Regions from separate parts of the Pseudomonas sp. LB1P83 genome, predicted to be linked through region 2. Evidence: predicted binding sites of a transcription regulator. Region 2 holds the regulator's gene; the other holds the start of a gene.
What was found. Region 2 encodes sigma-54, which starts transcription at its own class of promoters, with help from an activator protein. Its sites were predicted from a motif close to ANTGGCATNNANNTTGCTNT; they were not measured.
Positions count from the first base shown of each region.

Region 1: a site for sigma-54 is predicted at 3,563-3,582, ahead of ACYZTY_RS07835 (CmpA/NrtA family ABC transporter substrate-binding protein). Genes of this name have one in related genera too.

Region 1 covers NZ_CM142709.1:1,708,010-1,713,714, reverse strand. The annotation lists gene rlmKL (bifunctional 23S rRNA (guanine(2069)-N(7))-methyltransferase RlmK/23S rRNA (guanine(2445)-N(2))-methyltransferase RlmL) at 1-1,414, opposite strand, end outside; gene rmf (ribosome modulation factor) at 1,943-2,158, shown strand; gene ACYZTY_RS07840 (quinone-dependent dihydroorotate dehydrogenase) at 2,451-3,470, opposite strand; gene ACYZTY_RS07835 (CmpA/NrtA family ABC transporter substrate-binding protein) at 3,702-4,913, shown strand; gene ACYZTY_RS07830 (ANTAR domain-containing response regulator) at 4,929-5,504, shown strand.
Region 2 covers NZ_CM142709.1:695,985-701,689, reverse strand. The annotation lists gene ACYZTY_RS03035 (KpsF/GutQ family sugar-phosphate isomerase) at 16-990, shown strand; gene ACYZTY_RS03030 (KdsC family phosphatase) at 990-1,514, shown strand; gene lptC (LPS export ABC transporter periplasmic protein LptC) at 1,522-2,094, shown strand; gene lptA (lipopolysaccharide transport periplasmic protein LptA) at 2,081-2,629, shown strand; gene lptB (LPS export ABC transporter ATP-binding protein) at 2,629-3,354, shown strand; gene ACYZTY_RS03010 (RNA polymerase factor sigma-54) at 3,539-5,032, shown strand; gene hpf (ribosome hibernation-promoting factor, HPF/YfiA family) at 5,107-5,415, shown strand; gene ptsN (PTS IIA-like nitrogen regulatory protein PtsN) at 5,428-5,705, shown strand, end outside.

The DNA.
Region 1 (5,705 bases), 1.0 Mb from region 2:
TGCCTTCACGCTTGACCCACTTACCCAGGGCCTTGAGGTTCTTTTGCAGGCGATTGGCAAACATCTGCCCGCCTTCGCTCAAGCGCGGTTGCTCGATCACCGGAGCGGGTGCCGCGGCCGGTTTGATCGGGTTACCGTTTTTGTTGTACTGGCGTTCCTGCGGCTCGTTCGGCGCCTGATCGTATTCCGCCTGCTCACGCTCGACCTGGCGCTGTTCCGGAGTGCGACGCTCGCCGGTGACGAACTGGTCCGGCGTGACTTTGATCAGCAGCAGTTTGCACGGCAAGGCGCCGTTCCAGAACGAATACTGTTTGTGGCTGCGGATGCCCATGCGCTTGCCCAGGTCCGGGGCGCCGGTGAATACAGCAGCTTCCCAGTTCAAGCAGGCCTGACGCAGACGTTCACCGAGGTTCTGGTAGAGGTAGAGCAAGCTCGCCTCGTCACCCAGACGCTCGCCGTACGGCGGGTTGCAGATCACCAGGCCTTTCTGGTTCTGGTCCGGGCGCGGCTCGAACGTGCCGACTTCGCCTTGGTAGATCTTGATCCACTCGCTCAGGCCCGCACGCTCGACGTTGTTGCGGCCCGGTTGAATCAGGCGCGGGTCGGCTTCGTAACCGCGAATCCACAGCGGTGGCTTGGCCAGACCGGCGGCGGCGCGTTCGGTCGCTTCTTCGTGCAGTTTTTTCCACAGCGCCGGGACGTGACCGAGCCAGGCGGTAAAGCCCCACTGCTCGCGACGCAGGTTCGGCGCCATATCGGCGGCGATCATTGCCGCTTCGACGAGGAACGTACCGACACCGCACATCGGGTCAGCCAGCGCGCCGCCATCGGCCGCAATGCGGGGCCAGCCGGAACGGATCAGAATGGCGGCTGCGAGGTTTTCCTTCAACGGTGCCGCGCCCTGCTGCAAGCGATAACCGCGCTGGTGCAGGCTGTGGCCGGAGAGGTCGAGGGACAGAATGGCTTCGCCACGGTCCAGACGCAGGTGAATGCGCAGGTCCGGGTTGAGTTTGTCGATGGACGGACGGTCGCCTTGCGGGGTGCGCAGTTTGTCGACGATGGCGTCTTTGACTTTCAGGGCGCCGAAGTGGGTGTTGTCGATGCCCGAGCCGTGGCCGCTGAACTCGACGGCCAGGGTGCCGTCGTTGAGCATGTGGTCTTGCCACTCAATGTCGAGCACGCCGTGGTACAGGTCTTCGGCGTCCTTCATCGGGAAGCGCTTGAGCACCAGCAACACCCGGTTCGCCAGACGCGACCACAGGCACAGGCGATAAGCGGTTTCCATGGTGGCCATGCCGCGCACAGCCGAGGTGTGCTCACGCGCTTCTTCAAGGCCAAGCCCGACGGCTTCCTCGATGAGCAGGCCTTCAAGGCCTTTTGGGCAAGTGAGGAAGATTTCGAATTGATCGGACATTGGAATTTCAGAGCCTTTCTAAGTGAACCGGCAACGCATTGCCGGCCCGGTTTTCAATCAGGCGCTTTTCTAAAAGAGCGCCCGCGTGGCACGAAGGTGTGCCGTCCCACCCGTGCTGCTCAGATTAGAAGAGCTTAGATGCACAGGCAGATAAAAAAGTTGATGCAACAAAATGTCATAAGCCGACCCTTCGTCGAATAGTGCTCCTGTTCAACAGGAGCCATTCTCACTAAAGGATTAACCCCGTCATCCTGCGGGGGGCCGATCATACAGGGCTTTGGCCAATAAACACGGGACAAACATCGAGTTACTTATGGCCTTAGCATCTTTCTGGTTACGTTCTTATGACAAAACGATCATTCCCTCGATGTGACGCATTGGTTAGAACTCAACACAGGTTGACGTCGCAACGGCGTCAACACCTTGGCTCGCGACGCCGGCAGCGAGCCCCAACGGCAGGAGTTTTTCTGCCAGACCTCAGTTGAGGTCGACGCGATAAATACAGTCAACAAGTGAGGGCAACACCCTATGAGAAGACTTAAGCGTGATCCGTTGGAAAGAGCATTTTTGCGCGGATATCAATATGGCGTTGGTGGCAAATCCCGTGAGCTTTGCCCATTTACTCTACCGTCGGTACGTCAAGCCTGGATTAACGGCTGGCGAGAAGGACGCGGCGACAACTGGGACGGTATGACCGGCACTGCGGGAATCCATAGACTCAACGAACTTCACGCCGTCGGCTAACACAGGGCACACACTCCGACACGACAATCTGATTACGTAACGACTTACCACGCACGCCCCATCCGGGCGGCGGGCTCCGGCCCAAGGGCACCTTCGAGGTGCCCTTTTTTATGCCTGCATTTTGCCGAAACACAATTTCCTTGTAGCAGCTGCCGAGCATCGCGAGGCTGCATTCGGCGGCGAAGCAGTCGTAAAATCAAGCACCGCGGTCTTGCTCATACACCGTGCATGCAGGGTTTACGACTGCTTCGCAGCCGATCGCAGCCTCGCGGTGCTCGGCAGCTGCTACAAGTCAGCGTAGGGCTGCGATAGCGTCGACGGACTCGCGAATCAGCGCCGGGCCTTTGTAGATAAAGCCGGAGTAGAGCTGCACCAGGCTCGCACCCGCAGCGATTTTCTCGGCCGCGTGTTTGCCTTCGGTGATGCCGCCCACGGCGATGATCGGCAAGCGGCCGGCCAGTTCGGCGGCCAGTACCTTCACGGTGTGGGTGCTCTTGTCGCGAACCGGTGCGCCGGACAGACCGCCCGCCTCGTCACCGTGCTCCATGCCTTCGACGCCCACGCGGCTCAGGGTGGTGTTGGTGGCAATCACCGCGTCCATCCCGGTTTCGATCAACGCTTGCGCGACCTGCGCGGTTTCTTCGTCAGTCATGTCCGGCGCGATCTTGATCGCCAGCGGGACATGTTTGCCGTGGCGCAACGCCAATTCTGCGCGACGGGTCGCCAGGTCGGCGAGCAATTGCTTGAGCGAATCGCCGAATTGCAGGCTGCGCAGGCCCGGGGTGTTCGGCGAACTGACGTTGACCGTCACGTAGCTGGCGTGGGCGTAGACCTTGTCCAGGCAGATCAGGTAATCGTCGACCGCGCGTTCAACCGGCGTATCGAAGTTCTTGCCGATGTTGATGCCCAGCACGCCCTTGTACTTGGCCGCCGCCACGCGGGCCAGCAGGTGATCGACCCCGAGGTTGTTGAAACCCATGCGGTTGATGATCGCCTCGGCATCCGGCAGACGGAAAATCCGTGGCTTCGGGTTACCCGGCTGTGGACGCGGGGTGATGGTGCCGATTTCGACAAAACCAAAACCCAGCTGGGCAAAACCGTCGATGGCCGCGCCGTTCTTGTCCAGACCGGCCGCCAAACCCACCGGGTTCGGAAATTCCAGCCCCATGACGTTCACCGGCATTTTCGCCGGCGCCTTGCACAGCAAACCGTTGAGGCCCAAACGTCCGCCCGCGCCGATCAGGTCCAGGGACAGATCGTGGGAGGTTTCCGGGGAAAGTTTGAACAACAGCTGACGGGCCAGGGTGTACATGGGCGGTTTTGACTCGAATGGCGGCGAAATGAGGCGGCGATTATAGCCGGGCATCGCGGTCGCAAGCGAGGCGCGCAACAAAATCAGCGGGCGATGGCATATGCCTTGCACCAGCATAGGCATCAGCACTCATGCCAACGGCGGGATGAGTCGAAAGACAAAGGCGTCGTCACTTGGCCTTGCCCTGGCAAGCAGCCCGGAACGGCGCTTTTTTTTGGAAGGTGTTTAGCCATGAATGAAACCACAGCGGGCCCGTTGGCCTGGGTCAATGGCAGCGATGCCCCGGAAAAGACTGAAATCAACCTCGGCTTCATGGCCCTGAGCGACTGCGCCTCGGTGGTGGTCGCTGCCACGCAGGGTTTCGCGCAGCCTTACGGCCTGACCCTGAACCTCAAGCGCCAGTCGTCCTGGGCCAACCTGCGGGACAAACTGGTCAGCGGCGAACTCGACGCCGCCCACAGCCTGTACGGTCTGATTTACGCCGTGCACCTGGGCATCGGCGGCGTCGCGTCCACCGACATGGCGGTGCTCATGGGCCTGAACCAGAACGGCCAGAGCATCAACCTTTCTCACGACTTGCAAGCGTTGGGGGTGACCAGTCCTGAAGCACTGGACCTGCACGTGCACCAAAGTCGCCCAAAACTGACCTTCGCCCAGACATTTCCCACCGGCACCCACGCCATGTGGCTGTATTACTGGCTCGCAAGCCAGGGCATTCATCCGTTGCAGGACGTTGACAGTGTGGTGGTGCCGCCGCCGCAAATGGTCGCGCACCTGCAAGCCGGGCGTATCGATGGCTTCTGCGTCGGCGAGCCGTGGTCCGCCAGCGCGGTGAAGCAGAATCTGGGTTTCACCATGGCGACGAGCCAGACCATCTGGCCCGATCACCCGGAAAAAGTCCTCGGCTGCACCCGCGCCTTTGTCGAGCAATACCCCAACACCGCCCGGGCGCTGGTGATGGCGATCCTCGAAGCCAGTCGCTTCATCGAAGACAGCAGCGAAAACCGCCGCAGCACCGCGAAGCTCTTGAGTGCGCCCGAATACCTCGATGCACCGCTCGATTGCATCGAACCGCGCTTGCTCGGCGACTACGCCGACGGCCTCGGTAATCGTTGGCAAGACCCGCATGCGCTGCGCTTCCATGGGGGCGGTGAGGTCAACCTGCCGTACTTGTCCGACGGCATGTGGTTCATGACCCAATTCCGCCGCTGGGGCTTGTTGCGCGACGACCCGGATTACCTCGGGGTAGCCCGTCAGGTCCAGCAACTAGACTTGTACCGTGAGGCCGCCAGCGCAGTCGGCGTTGTCGCCCAGGGCCAGGACATGCGCAGCAGCCAGTTGATCGACGGCAAAATCTGGGACGGCTCCGACCCGGCCGGTTATGCCCGCAATTTCAAGCTGCACGCCATGAGCGAAAGCTCGCCCCTTATCGCCAGCCGCTGACAGGAGACTGCGAATATGTTGCGTATCCTGCTGATCAACGACACCGCGAAGAAAGTCGGTCGCCTGAAAGCGGCATTGACCGAAGCCGGGTTCGAGGTAATCGACGAATCCGGCCTGACCATCGACCTGCCCGCGCGCGTCGAAACGGTGCGTCCGGATGTCATTTTGATCGATACCGAGTCACCGAGCCGCGATGTGATGGAGCAAGTGGTGCTCGTTAGCCGCGACCAACCGCGGCCGATTGTGATGTTTACCGACGAACACGACCCCGATGTGATGCGTCAGGCGATCAAGTCCGGGGTCAGTGCCTACATTGTCGAAGGCATTCACGCACAACGCTTGCAGCCGATTCTCGACGTGGCCATGGCACGCTTTGAAAGCGACCAGGCCCTGCGTGCCCAACTCAACGCTCGCGACCAGCAACTGGCCGAGCGCAAGCGCATCGAGCTGGCCAAGGGGCTGCTGATGAAAATGAAGGACTGCAACGAGGAAGAGGCCTACACCCTGATGCGCCGCCAGGCCATGAGCCGGCAGCAGAAGCTGATTCAGGTGGCGGAGCAGATTATTGCGATGAGCGAGTTGCTCGGCTGAAGCCTTGCGGAGCCTGTGAAGGAGCCTTCGCGGGCAAGTCGGATCGCCGCACCGCTCGCTCCTACAGGTTTTGTGGTGGGTTCAGATGGTGTGGGCGACACAAATCCTGTAGGAGCGAGGCTTGCCCGCGAATGGCCACAACTCGGTATCAAGGTGTTGGCACAGATCTGGCTATGTAATCCACACAGGTAACCAACGGCG
Region 2 (5,705 bases):
TATACGATTTCTGACATGAGCCAATCCAGCGACCTGATTCAATCTGCACAACGCACCATCCGCCTCGAACTGGAAGCCGTACAAGGCTTGCTGCCCCATATCGACGCAGATTTCGTACGCGCTTGCGAGATGATTCTGGAGAGCAAAGGCCGCGTGGTCGTGGTCGGCATGGGCAAATCGGGGCACATCGGCAACAAAATCGCCGCCACCCTGGCCAGCACCGGCACCACAGCGTTTTTCGTGCACCCGGCCGAAGCCAGTCACGGCGACATGGGCATGATCACTCGCGACGACATCATCCTGGCCCTGTCGAATTCCGGATCCACCAATGAAATCGTCACCCTGCTGCCCCTGATCAAGCGTCTGGGCATCAAATTGATCAGCATGACCGGCAATCCGGACTCGGCGCTGGCCAAGGCCGCCGAGGTCAACCTCAACGTTCATGTGGAGCACGAAGCCTGCCCGCTGAACCTGGCACCGACCTCGTCGACCACCGCCGCGCTGGTCATGGGCGATGCCCTGGCCGTTGCACTGCTGGAAGCCCGCGGCTTTACCGCTGAAGACTTCGCGTTTTCCCACCCGGGTGGCGCGCTGGGCCGACGCCTGCTGCTGAAGGTTGAAAACGTCATGCACGCCGGTCAAGAGCTGCCGCAGGTTCAGCGCGGCACGCTGCTCAAGGACGCGCTGATGGAAATGACCCGCAAGGGCCTGGGCATGACCGTGATCCTGGAAGCCGACGGCAAACTGGCCGGAATCTTCACCGACGGTGATTTGCGCCGCACACTGGACCGCAGCATCGATATCCACAGCGCCACCATCGATCAGGTCATGACCGCGCACGGCAAAACCGCTCGCGCCGAGATGCTCGCCGCCGAAGCCCTGAAAATCATGGAAGACCACAAGATCAACGCACTGGTCGTGGTCGACAGCGAAGACCGCCCGGTCGGCGCCTTGAACATGCACGATTTGCTGCGTGCGGGAGTAATGTAATGAGCACGGACCTGCTGCAACGCGGCAAACAGATCAAACTCGCGGTGTTCGACGTCGATGGCGTGCTGACCGACGGGCGCCTGTACTTCCTCGAAGACGGCAGCGAATTCAAGACGTTCAGCACCCTCGACGGCCAAGGCATCAAGATGTTGATGGCAGCCGGCGTACAGACAGCTATCATCAGCGGCCGCAAGACCCCGGTGGTCGAACGTCGAGCGAAGAATCTCGGCATTCCTCACCTTTACCAGGGGCGCGAAGACAAACTGGTGGTGCTCGACGAACTTCTGGCTCAGCTCAACCTAAGCTATGAGCAGGTCGCCTATCTGGGCGACGACTTGCCGGACCTGCCGGTGATTCGCCGCGTTGGCCTGGGCATGGCTGTAGCAAACGCCGCCAGCTTCGTGCGTGAACACGCCCATGGCATCACCCAGGCCCGTGGTGGCGAAGGTGCTGCTCGCGAATTCTGTGAATTGATCCTGCGCGCCCAGGGCCGCCTCGATGCGGCCAACGCCGCGTACCTGTGAGCCCATTATGCTGAGCAAAAAGATTCGTAACATCCTGGTGTTCGGTTGCATCGCGGCGCTGTTTGCCGCGGTCGGCTACTGGAACATCAGCCCGGAACGCTTCCTCGACAAACCGGTGGTCAAGGTCGATGAAAGCGCGATCGACTATTACGCCCTCAACGCCCACAGCGTGCAGTACCTGCCGGACGGCAAATTGCAGTACGAAATGACGTCCGACAAGGTCGAACACATGAAAGTGAGCGAGGTGACGTTGCTGACCAACCCTGACCTGAACATGTTCCGCGGCACCGAGTTCCCGTGGCACGTCCAGAGTGAGCACGGCGAAGTCAACCCGGACGGCACTCAGGTCGAGCTGATCGACTCGGTGCGCATCACGCGTTTCGACGAGAAAAACCGCAAAACCCTGATTACCACCACCCGAATGACGGTGTTCCCGCAGCAGCAATATGCGCAGACCGATCAACCCGTTAGAATCGACGGCGCTGGCGGTGTATCGACAGGCAACGGAATGAAAGCGTATTTGAAAGAAAGCAGGATACACCTGCTATCGAACGTAAGAGGACAGTATGAGGCTCGTTAAAACTCTCCCTATTTTGCTCAGTCTGGGCGCAGCACTGGGAAGCGTGAGCGCCTGGGCTCTGCCGGACGATCAACAGCAGCCTATCCGCATTCAGGCCGACGACGCCCAACTGGACGACAAGAACGGCATTGCCACCTATAAAGGTGACGTGATCATCACCCAGGGCTCGATGAAGGTCACCGGCAATACTGTGACCATGACCCGCACCCCAAACGGCGATATCGACGTAGTGACTTCGGTGGGCAACCTCGCCTACTTCGAGCAGCTGCAAACGGCAGGCGATACAAAGCCTGTTCAAGGCTATGGGGTCACTATCCAGTACCACGCCTCGCAAGACCGCGTCGTGCTGATCGACCGCGCCAAAGTCATCGACAAGGACGGCAACGTGACCCAGGGCGAGAAAATCGTCTATGACACCAACAAAAAGCTCGCCAGCGCCGGTCGCGCTACGGGCAGCAAGGTCACCGAGTCGCGTCCGCGGATCGACATGGTGATCCAGCCCAAAAAGAAAACCGAAGAGCAAAAGGCCCCTTAATGGCAACTCTGAAAGCTCAGCATCTGGCCAAGAGCTACAAGAGCCGCCAGGTCGTGCGTGACGTCAGCCTGTCCATCGACAGCGGTCAAATCGTCGGCCTGCTGGGTCCTAACGGCGCCGGCAAGACCACCTGTTTCTACATGATCGTTGGCCTGGTGCAGGCGGATCAGGGTCGCGTATTGATCGACGACCTGGACGTCAGCCACCAGCCGATGCACGGTCGTGCAAAGGCCGGTATCGGCTATCTTCCGCAAGAAGCGTCGATCTTCCGCAAACTGTCGGTGGCCGACAACATCATGGCCATCCTCGAGACCCGCAAGGAACTCGACAAGGCCGATCGTCGCAAAGAGCTGGAAAGCCTGCTGCAGGAATTCCACATCAGCCACATCCGCGACAACCTCGGCATGAGCCTGTCCGGTGGTGAACGTCGCCGTGTGGAAATCGCCCGGGCACTGGCCACCAACCCGAAATTCATTCTGCTCGACGAACCTTTCGCCGGCGTGGACCCGATTTCGGTGGGCGACATCAAACAGATCATCTATCACCTCAAGGCCAAAGGCATTGGCGTGCTGATCACTGACCACAACGTCCGTGAAACCCTGGACATCTGCGAAACCGCCTACATCGTCAACGATGGCCAGCTGATCGCCGAAGGTGACTCCGCCACCATCCTGGCCAACGAACTGGTCAAGGAAGTGTATCTGGGCCATGAGTTCCGCCTTTAAGCACTGAGGTGTCTGGCTGATTGTCCGAGCGCTTTTCTCGATAAAAAATCAATACTTTTTTATTGTTACAGCGCTCTAGGCAAACGCTGCAGTTTCGGGCATATAATTTGCTTATGTTTGGCGCTCCGGCGCCCTGTAGTGGATGGCGCATGTGCGCCGGCGAATAAGGTGTTAAGCCCCTGCCATGAAACCATCGCTAGTCTTGAGAATGGGCCAGCAGCTGACGATGACACCGCAGCTGCAACAGGCCATCCGCCTGCTCCAATTGTCGACCCTGGACCTGCAACAGGAAATCCAGGAGGCCCTGGAGTCCAATCCGATGCTCGAACGCCAGGAAGAAGGCGACGACTTCGATAATGCCGACCCCTTGGCCGACAAAGCCGAACAGCTACCCAACGCCGATGTTTCGGAACCCTCCTACCAGGAAACCGCCCCCACGGTGGATAACCTCGAGGAAGGTGACTGGAACGAGCGCATTCCCAACGAACTGCCCGTCGATACCGCGTGGGAAGACGTCTACCAGACCAGCGCCAGCAGCCTGCCGAGCAACGATGACGACGAGTGGGATTTCACCACCCGTACATCGGCCGGTGAAAGCCTGCAAAGCCATTTGCTGTGGCAACTGAACCTGGCACCGATGTCCGACACCGATCGCCTGATCGCCGTGACCCTGATCGACTGCATCAACAATCAGGGCTACCTGGACGAAACCCTCGAGGAAATTCTCGAGGCCTTCGATCCGGAACTGGACATCGAACTGGACGAAATCGAAGCCGTCCTGCACCGCATCCAGCAATTCGAACCGGCCGGCATTGGCGCCCGCAACCTGGGCGAATGCCTGCTGCTGCAACTGCGCCAACTGCCCGCCAAGACGCCTTGGTTGGCCGAAGCCAAGCGTCTGGTCAGCGACTACATCGACCTGCTCGGCAGCCGCGACTACAGCCAGCTGATGCGCCGCATGAAGCTCAAGGAAGATGAACTGCGCCAGGTGATCGAGCTGGTGCAGAGCCTCAACCCTCGTCCGGGCTCGCAGATCGAGTCCAGCGAGGCCGAGTACGTAGTTCCTGACGTGATCGTGCGCAAGGATAACGAACGCTGGCTGGTCGAACTGAACCAGGAATCGGTGCCACGGCTGCGGGTCAACGCCCAGTACGCCGGTTTTGTGCGCCGCGCCGATACCAGCGCCGACAACACCTTCATGCGCAATCAGTTGCAAGAGGCCCGCTGGTTTATCAAGAGCCTGCAAAGCCGCAACGAAACCCTGATGAAAGTAGCCACCCAGATTGTCGAGCATCAGCGCGGCTTCCTGGAATACGGTGACGAAGCGATGAAACCGCTGGTGCTGCATGACATCGCCGAAGCGGTGGGGATGCATGAGTCGACGATTTCGCGGGTGACCACGCAGAAATTCATGCATACCCCTCGGGGCATATATGAACTGAAATACTTTTTCTCCAGCCACGTCAGCACCTCCGAAGGCGGTGAATGCTCGTCCACAGCGATCCGCGCGATCATCAAAAAACTGGTTGCGGCGGAAAATCAGAAAAAGCCGTTGAGTGACAGCAAGATCGCTGGTTTACTGGAGGCACAAGGCATTCAGGTGGCTCGCCGCACCGTCGCCAAGTACCGCGAATCCCTCGGGATCGCGCCTTCGAGCGAACGCAAGCGGTTGATGTAGGGCCACGCCACAGCGTTCCAGTGGTAGATCATCTGATCTACCGCTTTATGCACTGGCAACGAAGGAGAAGCTGTATGCAAGTCAACATCAGTGGACACCAACTGGAAGTGACCGAACCTCTTCGCACCTACATCGGCGAAAAACTCGAACGATTGGAGCGACATTTCGACAAGATCACCAACGTGCAGGTCACGATGACGGTCGAAAAGCTGAAGCAGAAAATCGAAGCCACGCTGCATATTCCCGGGAATGAAGTGGTCGCCAACGCGGAACATACCGATATGTACGCGGCGATCGACGCACTCACCGACAAGCTGGATAAACAACTCAAAAAGCATAAGGAAAAGACCCAGAGCCTCCTCCAAGGCGCGACCGGTCGTTAACACTCCCAACCCATGATCCGACTTGAAAGCATCCTGACCCCCGGCCGTTCCCTCGTGAACGTGCCGGGCGGCAGCAAAAAGAAAGCCCTCGAGCAAATTGCCAACCTTATCCATAAAGAAGTCCCGGATCTGGAGATGCAAGATGTCTTCGAGGCTCTGATCGCCCGTGAAAAACTTGGCTCGACCGGTTTTGGTAACGGCATCGCCATTCCCCACTGTCGTCTCAAGGGTTGTAACTCGCCCATCAGTGCCTTGATGCACCTCGACGCCCCCATCGATTTCGACGCCAT